2 linked regions of the Paraglaciecola psychrophila 170 genome follow. The protein of the gene in region 2 interacts with the protein of the main gene of each other region in a pairwise test. Links are inferred from orthologs where the notes say so. Each region holds a gene or a part of one and is shown on either strand. Other genes may lie near its edges.

Region 1 (5,910 bases), 910 kb from region 2 along the record:
ATGATTGAATCCATGCCGCAATTAGACGTAAAGCAAATTACTGAATCGTTGCAACAAGTACTAAAACAGTTATTATTACAACAGATATTATTCCCTACAGAGGAATAGACATCACTGGTTTAGCTTTTTAGGGCTATCAATTTATTAAACTTTGGATTAACATCTGCGCCTTCATTTTAGTTGTTTAATAAGGGTACATACCCTTGAAGTCTGGAGTGCAATAATGCAAGAAGATAACAGTTCACACGACCCGTTTAATTGGGGTTACCTGATTTCAGCCTTAGGTGTGCTGCTAGCGTTGCCATTAATGTTCGTCATAGTGGGTTGGTTCGTTTTTTACCTTTAACACCCGCAACAACTCTACTCATCTAATTTATTAAATTACGGGAAAATTCGTGTCCGCCGAATATATAAAATCGGTTATTAAAACCGTTCCTAATTACCCAAAACCTGGGATCATGTTTCGTGATGTGACCTCCGTTTTAGAAGATCACAAAGCCTACTCAGCCTCGATCGAACTCTTATTGAAGCATTATGCGCCAATGGGTTTTGATAAAGTCGCGGGTACCGAAGCTCGTGGATTTTTGTTTGGTGCACCTCTGGCTATAGAGTTAGGTATAGGATTTATTCCTGTGCGTAAGCCAAACAAACTTCCACGGGAAGTGATTAGCGAAAGTTACGAACTTGAATACGGTACAGATAGCTTAGAAATCCACCGAGATGCCGTTAAGCCTGGTGAAAAAGTATTGATGTTAGATGATTTATTGGCAACTGGCGGTACTATGGTTGCCACAGCTAATTTGATCAGGCGCCTAGGCGGTGTAGTTGAACACGCTGGTTTTGTTATTTCTTTACCTGCACTCGGTGGCGAGCAAAAGCTCACCGATTGTGGCGTTACCAGTTTTTCTATTTGCGAATTCGACGGCGAGTAAAAACGTAAATGAGTTATCAAGTTTTAGCAAGGAAATGGCGACCTAACCGTTTTGGCGAGTTAGTTGGGCAAGAACATGTCGTTACCGCCATTTCTAATGCGCTTGATAACAATAGATTGCATCATGCTTATTTATTTACCGGTACGCGAGGTGTTGGCAAAACCACTATCGCCCGTATTTTTTCAAAAAGTTTAAATTGTGAACAAGGTTTAAGTGCTAAACCTTGTGGACAATGTAGTACCTGTAAAGAAATCGAAAATGGCAACTTTATTGATTTGCTTGAAATAGATGCCGCATCACGAACTAAGGTGGAAGATACCCGCGAGTTGCTTGACAACGTGCAATACAAACCCAGCCGTGGTCGCTTCAAAGTTTATTTGATCGATGAAGTCCACATGTTGTCAAAGCATAGTTTTAATGCTTTGTTGAAAACCCTTGAAGAGCCACCGCCTCATGTAAAATTCTTATTGGCGACGACTGACCCACAAAAACTACCAGTAACGATTTTATCCCGCTGTTTACAATTTAATCTTAAGGCCTTGTCTCGCACACAAATCAGCCAGCAATTAGATTTTGTACTGGGCGAAGAAGGCATTGTGTTTGATAAAGAAGCGCTTAACCAATTAGCTAGAGCTGCCCAAGGTAGTATGCGTGATGCGTTAAGTCTGACCGACCAAGCCATTGCCCAAGGCAACGGTGTAGTGAGTTTGCAGATTGTCACAGATATGCTGGGCTTGATGGACAAAAATCAGGTGCTTAAGTTAGTTCACGCTATCGTACAAAAAGATAGTGCGGCGGTTATGCAACAAGTCGAGTTTATGGCTAATCAAGCACCAGACTATGGCTTGGTGCTGGCTGAAATTATGAGCTTGTTACACCAAATTGCCTTAACCCAATTTGTGCCTGACGCATGTAAATTAGAAACAATTTCAGCCAGAGCTATTTTTCAATTGGCTAAATCTGTGCCTGCTGAACAGATTCAATTACTATATCAAATTGCCCTAACAGGTAAAAAAGACTTACCCCATGCAGCTGATGCTAGAACAGGTCTAGAAATGACCTTGTTGCGTATGTTGGCCTTCTGCCCTGATAATGTGAAAATGGAAGCGCTAGATATTGTTGCTTTAACTCCAAAGGTTGATGGGCGGTCACAACAAGCTGCCATTCAGGAAACAAGTCAAACAAGCGACCATGTTAACTCAGCCTCGGTAGTGACTAAGCCTACCGCCCATGTTGCTGATGATGTGGTACATCAAAACCAGCCTTTACTTGAACCTGTTGCGGAGCGTTTGGAGCAAAACAGTTCTGTAGCTGCGGTGATAGCTGAAAACCAGTCGCCTGTGCAACAAGACGTCAGTACTGAGTCTTTATCTGAAATATTACCCGAGATTTCACCCGAAATTTCGCCCTTATCCCGACAAGAACAAACTGATGAGTTTGATGATGTTCTAACAACAGCATCAGACATTGACTTATTTGCTCAACAGCAAGATATAATGGCGCAAGCAGCAGACTTTGGTCATCATCAGCCGAACGATTACGAACAATACCAGCCTGTTGCATTGGACGAGCGCCCGCATCAAGCATTTGATGTTGAGCATGAGCCAATCAACAATGAAAATCCTGGGATGCATACGCAGCCTACTGAGCAGCTTACCGGTACAAAACCTACTACCTCGACAGCTGATTTAATAGCACTTCGCAATAAGCTTAAACAAAGACAACGTGATGGGGGGGAAGGGGCTGAACGAGTAAAAAAGTCTGAAAGTGCCAAGCCATTTAATTTAGCCGCGATCCGCAAGCAAAACCAAGAAGCTGCAAATCAGCCTGCTGCTACTTATGACGATAGGCAAAGTCAGGATATACCTGCAGCATCTGCTCCAGTATCTCAACTGCAAGTAACACCTCTTAGCGCAGGCCATGTAATAGATAACTCACCGCCTTGGCCGGTCGAAAACGAGTCACAATCTACAGCGGTAGTTGCACCGATGCCTTCAGCTGAGTTTACACACGTGCTTTCACCCTTGGTCAGCAGCCCTTTCTCAGTAGAAAAAACGCTTCAGGAAGCAGAATACTTCGATTCTAGTGCTCATTTAGACGAAGAAAATGTTGGTGAAGTCACCCAAGAGATTTCTGCTTTTTTACCGAATAAACAAAAAGTCTTAAAAGCTTTACAAATTGATGGCTGGAGTCAATTAATTGAAGATATTCAAGTAACGGCTTTAACAAAACAATTGGCCTTGCACTCTTCTTTTAATCAGCAAGGCAACACAGTCAAATTGATTCTTTTAGAGACTAAAGTACATCTTATTTCTGAAACCGCACAGCAACAGCTTAAAGAGGCGCTGTGTTTAGCACTTAATAGTCCGATTGAGCTTGAAATCGAGCTAGGGCGACCCATTAACACTCCTTATGCTTTGCAATTAAAAGTTAACCAAGTGCGTCATGAATACGCGAGGGAAGTAGTGAAGAGTGATCCCGGCATCCAATTGTTACAAAAACAATTTGCTGCCAAGGTCGACGAACAAAGTATTCGAGCAAGATAGCCTACTAAAATTAGATTTTTTTAAAGAGAGACAGATTATGATGAAAGGTGGAATGGGTAACATGATGAAGCAAGCGCAACAAATGCAAGAGCGCATGCAGAAAAATCAAGAAGAGTTAGCCAAAACAGAAGTCACTGGTGAGTCTGGTGCGGGTTTGGTTAAAGTTACAATGACGTGCAGTCATGCCGTACGTAGAGTTGATATCGATTCCAGCCTGATGGAAGAAGATAAAGAAATGATCGAAGATTTGGTTGCCGCGGCCTTTAATGACGGCGTTAGACGTGTACAAGAAACCACCAAAGAAAAAATGGCCGACGTAACTGGCGGTATGCCTTTACCTCCTGGCTTTAAGATGCCTTTTTAAGGCTTTAGCTACTAGCTTAAATAACCACAAAATAATAATAAACCAGAGATGTAGGTGATGGATGCAGTTTAGCCCCTTAATTAAAGAATTGATTGATGCATTTAAAATACTGCCAGGAGTAGGGCCAAAGAGTGCTCAACGTATGGCGTTTCATCTGTTAGAGCGAAATCGTCAAGGGGCGCTGCAGTTAAGTCATGTGTTGCACAATGCTATGGAACACGTTAAACATTGTGAGCAATGCCGTACCTTTTGTGAAAACAAGTTATGTGAAATTTGCGCTAACCCCAAGCGTCAAGAAAACCAAACTTTATGTATTGTGGAATCGCCGCAAGATATGTTGGCAGTTGAGCAAACATCAGAGTTTAAAGGCCGTTATTTTGTATTGATGGGGCATTTATCGCCAATAGATGGGATTGGTCCGGCGGAAATTGGTTTAGAGCAGTTATCGCAGATACTTGAGAACGACGATATTACAGAAGTGATTTTAGCAACCAATCCAACTGTTGAGGGTGAAGCGACCGCACATTACATCGCGCAAATGTGTAAGACACAAACTATCAAAGCTAGCCGTATAGCTCATGGAGTCCCTGTCGGTGGTGAGTTAGAATTTATTGATGGTAATACTCTCACTCACGCTTTTAATGGTCGCAGAGACATTTAAGCGTTACTTAGTTAGAAACTCAGATAGATAATAATCCAGTGGTTCTGGTCTGCCATGGAAATACCCTTGTTGTAAGTTGAATCCAAGACTGTGTAACAGTGATGCCTGACCTTTTGTTTCAATACCTTCAATTAAACTTTTCATGTTCAGTGAACTCAGCAGTGTTTGAATGCACTCTAGGGCAACAGTATTATTTTCTGTTTGATTTAAAAATGCCCTATCAACTTTTACAACAGAGGCGGGTATGGCATGTAAATAGGCTAAAGAAGAATAACCAGTTCCGAAATCATCAATACTCAACTTAATCCCTTGTTTGGTCATTTGATTGGCAGGAGATTCAGCGGCATCAATATAGGTCAATAATACGCTTTCTGTCAGCTCAATAGTTAGATCCGCAGGTTGCAAATTATAGCGTTTCAATAGCGAGAAGACATAATTACCAAGATTTGGCTCTGATATATGTAAGCCTGAAATATTGACGGCCATAGTGATATGTTGACCAATTATTTGTTTGAAAGTGAGTAGGTCTTTCAGGGCACGGTTGAGGACCCAATTTTCAATATCACGGATCAGTCCCGTTTTTTCTGCCACGTCAATCACCTCTTGCGGGTTGGTATTACCCAGGTCTGGATTATACCATCGCAGTAATGCTTCAAAAGAGGTAATTTGATCGGTGGTTATATCAATTATGGGTTGATAATGTAGGGACAATTCATTGTTTCTTTCAGCTAAAGATAAATTTTGTGCTAGATCACTAAGGCGTTTTAAGCTTTTTTCCATGCAAAATTGATATTCGTTCCATCTTTTTTTACCTGATTTTTTGGCTTCATACATGGCAGCATCTGCGCACATGATCAAATGTTCAATATCATTAGCGTTATCAGGAAAATGCGACAAACCTATGCTAGCAGATAACAATATTGGGTTTTGCTGAGTGTCTAGGTAGGGCATTGAAATAGACTCAATTATTTGGTTCAATAAATCAACTAACTCCTGTTCTGGTAAGTCTTCGTAAACGACAAAAAAAATTCATCCCCACCGAACCTACACAGTGTTGCTGTGGGTAAACTATTTTTTCGCAGTCTGTTGGCGACTTCACACAAAATGATGTCGCCGGTACCATGTCCCAAAGAGTCGTTTACCATCTTAAAACCGTCTAAGTCGATATATAACAAGGTAAGGAGAGTATTCGCTTCCACACTGTTTTGTAACGCATGGGTTAGGCCGCGTCGATTAAATAAGCCGGTAAGAGGGTCAGTCGAAGCTTGCTGTTGTAAGACTTGCTCAGTAGTCTTGCGTTCATGGATATCATAATGATGCAGTAATATAGTGGTGCTGCCTTCCTGATGTTGCGAATTGTCAGCAAACAGGTGATACCAAGTTTCACCTTGTGGTGTATTCATCAAC
Region 2 (4,099 bases):
TATGATGTCTTTGCGCATGATGGGATCGACTAACCATGATTATTTAGTCCCTAACAGGTTCAATTTTGGTTATGGCTTAAGTCCAGAAATAGTAGAAGTTGCGGCGCAACAACAAGCAGAAGTCATCATGACAGTCGACAATGGCATTGCGTGTTTTGCTGGTGTTGAAAAAGCTAAATCTTTGGGTATAACTGTGATTGTAACAGACCACCATTTAGCCGCTGAATCATTACCGATTGCGGATGCAATAGTCAATCCCAACCAACCAGGTTGTGGGTTTTTGTCTAAAAATTTAGCCGGGGTAGGTGTAGCATTTTATTTGATGTTAGCCCTTCGAGCAGAGCTGAAATCCAATGGATGGCTTGAGCAGCAGGGTTTACCTGTGCCCAACTTAGCCTCATTACTAGATTTGGTGGCACTTGGCACCGTAGCTGATGTTGTGCCATTAGACGATAACAATAGAATATTGGTGCACCAAGGTTTACAGCGTATACGTAGCGACAAATGTCGGCCGGGTATACAGGCGATAATTGAAGTGGCAAGTAAAGAAAAAAGTCGTTTAGTAGCCTCTGATTTAGGTTTTGTTGTCGGACCACGTCTCAATGCTGCCGGGCGGTTAGATGATATGTCGTTGGGTATTGAATGTTTGATGACTGATGATCCCGCACGTGCAAGGCAAATAGCCGTACAGCTGGATAGTTTAAACCGTGAGAGGCGTGAAATAGAAGGGTCGATGCAGCAAGAAGCGGTAAAAGCTTTGGAGGGGTTGAACCTTGAAGCAAGTACTTTACCTTTCGGTTTAGTGTTGTACCAAGCTGATTATCATCAAGGTGTGATTGGTATTTTGGCCGGCCGTATTAAAGATAAATATTATCGTCCAACTATCGCTTTTGCGCATCAGGATGACGACACTCTTAAAGGTTCTGCTCGTTCTATTCCAGGGTTACATATTCGTGATTTACTCGAAGAGATAAACAGCCGATATCCAGATATTATTGGCAAGTTTGGAGGCCATGCTATGGCAGCCGGACTCAGTTTACCATTAAAAAATCTATCTGCTTTTGAGCAAGTTTTTCATCAGATAGCGGAAGAAAATCTTAAAGATAAACCACTAGCAGGTGAATTGATTTCTGATGGTGAGTTACAGACCGAAGACTTTACGTTAGCTTTTGCTCAATGTTTAAAGGACGCTGGGCCTTGGGGGCAGGGATTTCCAGAGCCACTGTTTGATGGTGAATTCCAATTAATGGAACAACGCTTAGTGGGCAGTAAACACCTAAAAATGATGGTTAAACATGAAAGTGGTGTGTTAATCGATGCTATTGCTTTTAATGTCGATTTGGATTTGTGGCCTAATGCACAATGCAGCCATGTGAATCTTGCTTATAAGTTAGATATCAACGAGTTTCGTGGCCGAACTAGCTTGCAATTAATGGTCGAGGGCGTGAGCGCTTTGTAGCATTATTAACGTCAATATACATTCTTAGACTGTTAACTAGCTTTTTAAATGGCCTGGGGCAGATAGAAAAAGCAAAAAGTTGTTCAACACCTAAGACAAAGAGGACAAAGAGGACAATGAGAATAAATAGAATTATGGATTCGGTACAACTTGAATATTCTTAACCATTGTTTGAGCTTTTACTGTGCTCAACACTTGGTGCTCCTTGGTTATCTATGTGGCTCGACATCTTTTGCTGTTATCTGTTTATATACTCAAGACCATCGTAACTAAATATCATTGGCAAATGAACGCATCCTCATTAACTTAATCCTTAAAGTGAGTACTGCGAATGAGTGCAGCCAATAAATGGCAAATTTAGGTTGTATAAATACGTATTTTGAGGCGAGTTTGGTATAATTATTTATGTACTTTGAGATAAGTGCTAGAATTGTTCTTTAACTAAATTTAATAGTGGTCATGGTAAAAAAAACGGATGTAGAAAAATTACTGGATAAACACGATAATCTTACTCATTCTGAAGAGTTGGTTGTGATTTCACATGTCCAGAGAAAAGACGATGATTGGTTTATGAATACATTGTTGGTTGAGGGCTCAGAAGTGCCTTTTAAATTCCGACGCAGAAAGGTATATAAAAATCTGACCGGGGCGAGAGTCAACTTAACTTATTATCCGATAAAAGAAGAAGTTGCTGGTATGGAGTTTGAAGCCATGAAAGTTGTTCGGATAAAAGTGAGCTAGTCTGAAACTTGTTTTATAAAGGTTTTGACGTTGCTACCTGAGCAGCTTACTGGCTTTGTGTTACATCGACGCTCATATCGAGAAACCAGCTATTTAACCGATTTATTTACTCTTGAACTAGGTAAAGTCAGCGCCGTTGCCAGGGGTGTCCGAGGCAATAAAGGCGACAAAAAAAGTTTATTGCAATCATTTCAACCGTTGCTGCTATCCGTTACGGGTAAACATGAATTGCGTAACCTCCATCAACTAGAGTCAGCCGGTTCCAGATTGCAACTTGTTGGTCATCAGTTATTTTCAGCCATGTATTTGAATGAGTTACTCAATCGGCTGTTGCCAAAAGAAGTGCCTCATCCAGAGTTGTTTTTATGCTATCAACAAAGCCTGCAGTGGTTAGCGAATGGCGGAGATATCGAACCTTGCTTACGTGAGTTTGAATTGTCGCTGTTAAATGATATGGGCTATGGTATTGATTTAACACAAGAATATGAAAGTGGAGAAACTGTTGAGCCTAATGTTGATTATTGTTTGGTCCTAGAGAGCGGTATCAGACGTATTGACGTTAATGCACTAGGAACTAATCGATTCAGCGGAGAAGCATTGTTACAAGTAAGTAATAATTTATGGACGCCGAACAGTCTACAATGTGCAAAGCGAATTACCAGAATGGCACTCTCGCCGCTACTAGGCCGAAAACCGCTAAAGAGCAGAGAGTTGTTTCAACAAACTTGGACGGCTGCAAGACCAGCCAATATTGGGAAATTTAAATGAAGGAAATATTACTCGGTGTGAATATTGACCATATTGCTACCTTGCGAAATGCCAGAGGCACTACGTATCCTGATCCTGTTCATGCAGCAGAAGTAGCTGAAAGAGCTGGGGCTGATGGTATTACGGTGCATTTGCGCGAAGATAGACGACACATTAATGATCGCGATGTACGTATTCTCAAACAAACCATTCAAACCCGCATGAATCTTGAGATGGCAGTTACCGAAGAAATGCTGCTGATTGCAGAACAAACAGGCCCAGAGTTTTGTTGTTTGGTGCCTGAGAAGCGTGAAGAATTGACCACTGAAGGCGGCTTAGACGTCGCGGGCAATCAATCCCGAATGAATATCGCCTGCGCGCGTTTAGCCGCTGCGGGTATATTGGTATCGTTATTTATTGATGCCGATAAAAAACAAATTGATGCAGCTGTCGAAGCGAATGCACCTTTTATTGAAATTCATACTGGTCAGTACTCAGCTGCTAAAAACGAAGCAGAGCAGCAAAAAGAATTAGATATCCTGATAGAAGGTATTCAGTACGCGCATTCACAAGGCCTAAAAGTGAATGCTGGCCATGGTTTGCACTATCATAATGTAAAACCTATCGCAGCTATTCCCGAGTTGTATGAACTTAACATCGGCCATGCCATTATTGCTCGTGCGGCATTTGATGGTTTGCATCAGGCTGTGACAGATATGCGCCGATTGATGCAAGAAGCAAGAGCTTAAACGTTATGGCGATTATGGGGCTGGGTACTGATGTAGTGGAAATAGCTCGAATTGCTAACCAATTAAATAAGTCACAGCGCTTGGCAGAGCGAGTACTCACTCCAACAGAAATGCATACATTTAAAGCTCACAAGTTCCCTGAACGTTTTTTAGCTAAACGTTTTGCCGCCAAGGAAGCCGCAGTAAAGGCACTTGGAACTGGAATTGGCAGTGGCGTCAGTTTTCAACATGTGGAAGTGGTGAATTTGTCTTCGGGCCAACCCACACTTTTGTTCTCAGGTAAATTTGCCGAGTTGTGTAAAGAGTACAATATAAGTCGCAGTTTTATTTCCATTTCCGATGAACAACATTATGCAATGGCTACTGTGGTTTTAGAGTCTAATTAATTTTATACCAGCATGAA

The links. The genes of interacting proteins can lie anywhere in the genome.
Region 1: the proteins of recO (region 2) and recR interact in binary tests that used the Escherichia coli proteins (3 or more experiments, as listed by UniProt). The link is inferred for Paraglaciecola psychrophila 170 from one-to-one orthologs.

What each region holds. Positions count from the first base shown.
Region 1 is NC_020514.1:1,700,914-1,706,823, forward strand. Bases 2,714-5,703 are described here. They hold recR (recombination mediator RecR), read left to right. Parts: upstream 2,714-3,903; coding sequence 3,904-4,503; downstream 4,504-5,703. Other genes in these bases: dnaX (DNA polymerase III subunit gamma/tau), read left to right, coding at 2,714-3,478; C427_RS07435 (YbaB/EbfC family nucleoid-associated protein), read left to right, coding at 3,513-3,842; C427_RS27270 (putative bifunctional diguanylate cyclase/phosphodiesterase), read right to left, coding at 4,507-5,481; C427_RS27275 (diguanylate cyclase domain-containing protein), read right to left, coding at 5,490-5,703. Outside these bases: C427_RS07420 (HvfC family RiPP maturation protein), read left to right, coding at 1-108; C427_RS28155 (hypothetical protein), read left to right, coding at 224-346; apt (adenine phosphoribosyltransferase), read left to right, coding at 396-932; more of dnaX, read left to right, coding at 941-2,713; more of C427_RS27275, read right to left, coding at 5,704-5,910. UniProt on the Escherichia coli protein: May play a role in DNA repair. It seems to be involved in an RecBC-independent recombinational process of DNA repair. It may act with RecF and RecO.
Region 2 is NC_020514.1:792,625-796,723, forward strand. What follows is about bases 1,377-4,099. They hold recO (DNA repair protein RecO), read left to right. Parts: upstream 1,377-2,230; coding sequence 2,231-2,968; downstream 2,969-4,099. Other genes in these bases: recJ (single-stranded-DNA-specific exonuclease RecJ), read left to right, coding at 1,377-1,459; C427_RS03520 (hypothetical protein), read left to right, coding at 1,919-2,200; pdxJ (pyridoxine 5'-phosphate synthase), read left to right, coding at 2,965-3,696; acpS (holo-ACP synthase), read left to right, coding at 3,702-4,082. Outside these bases: more of recJ, read left to right, coding at 1-1,376. UniProt on the Escherichia coli protein: Involved in DNA repair and RecF pathway recombination.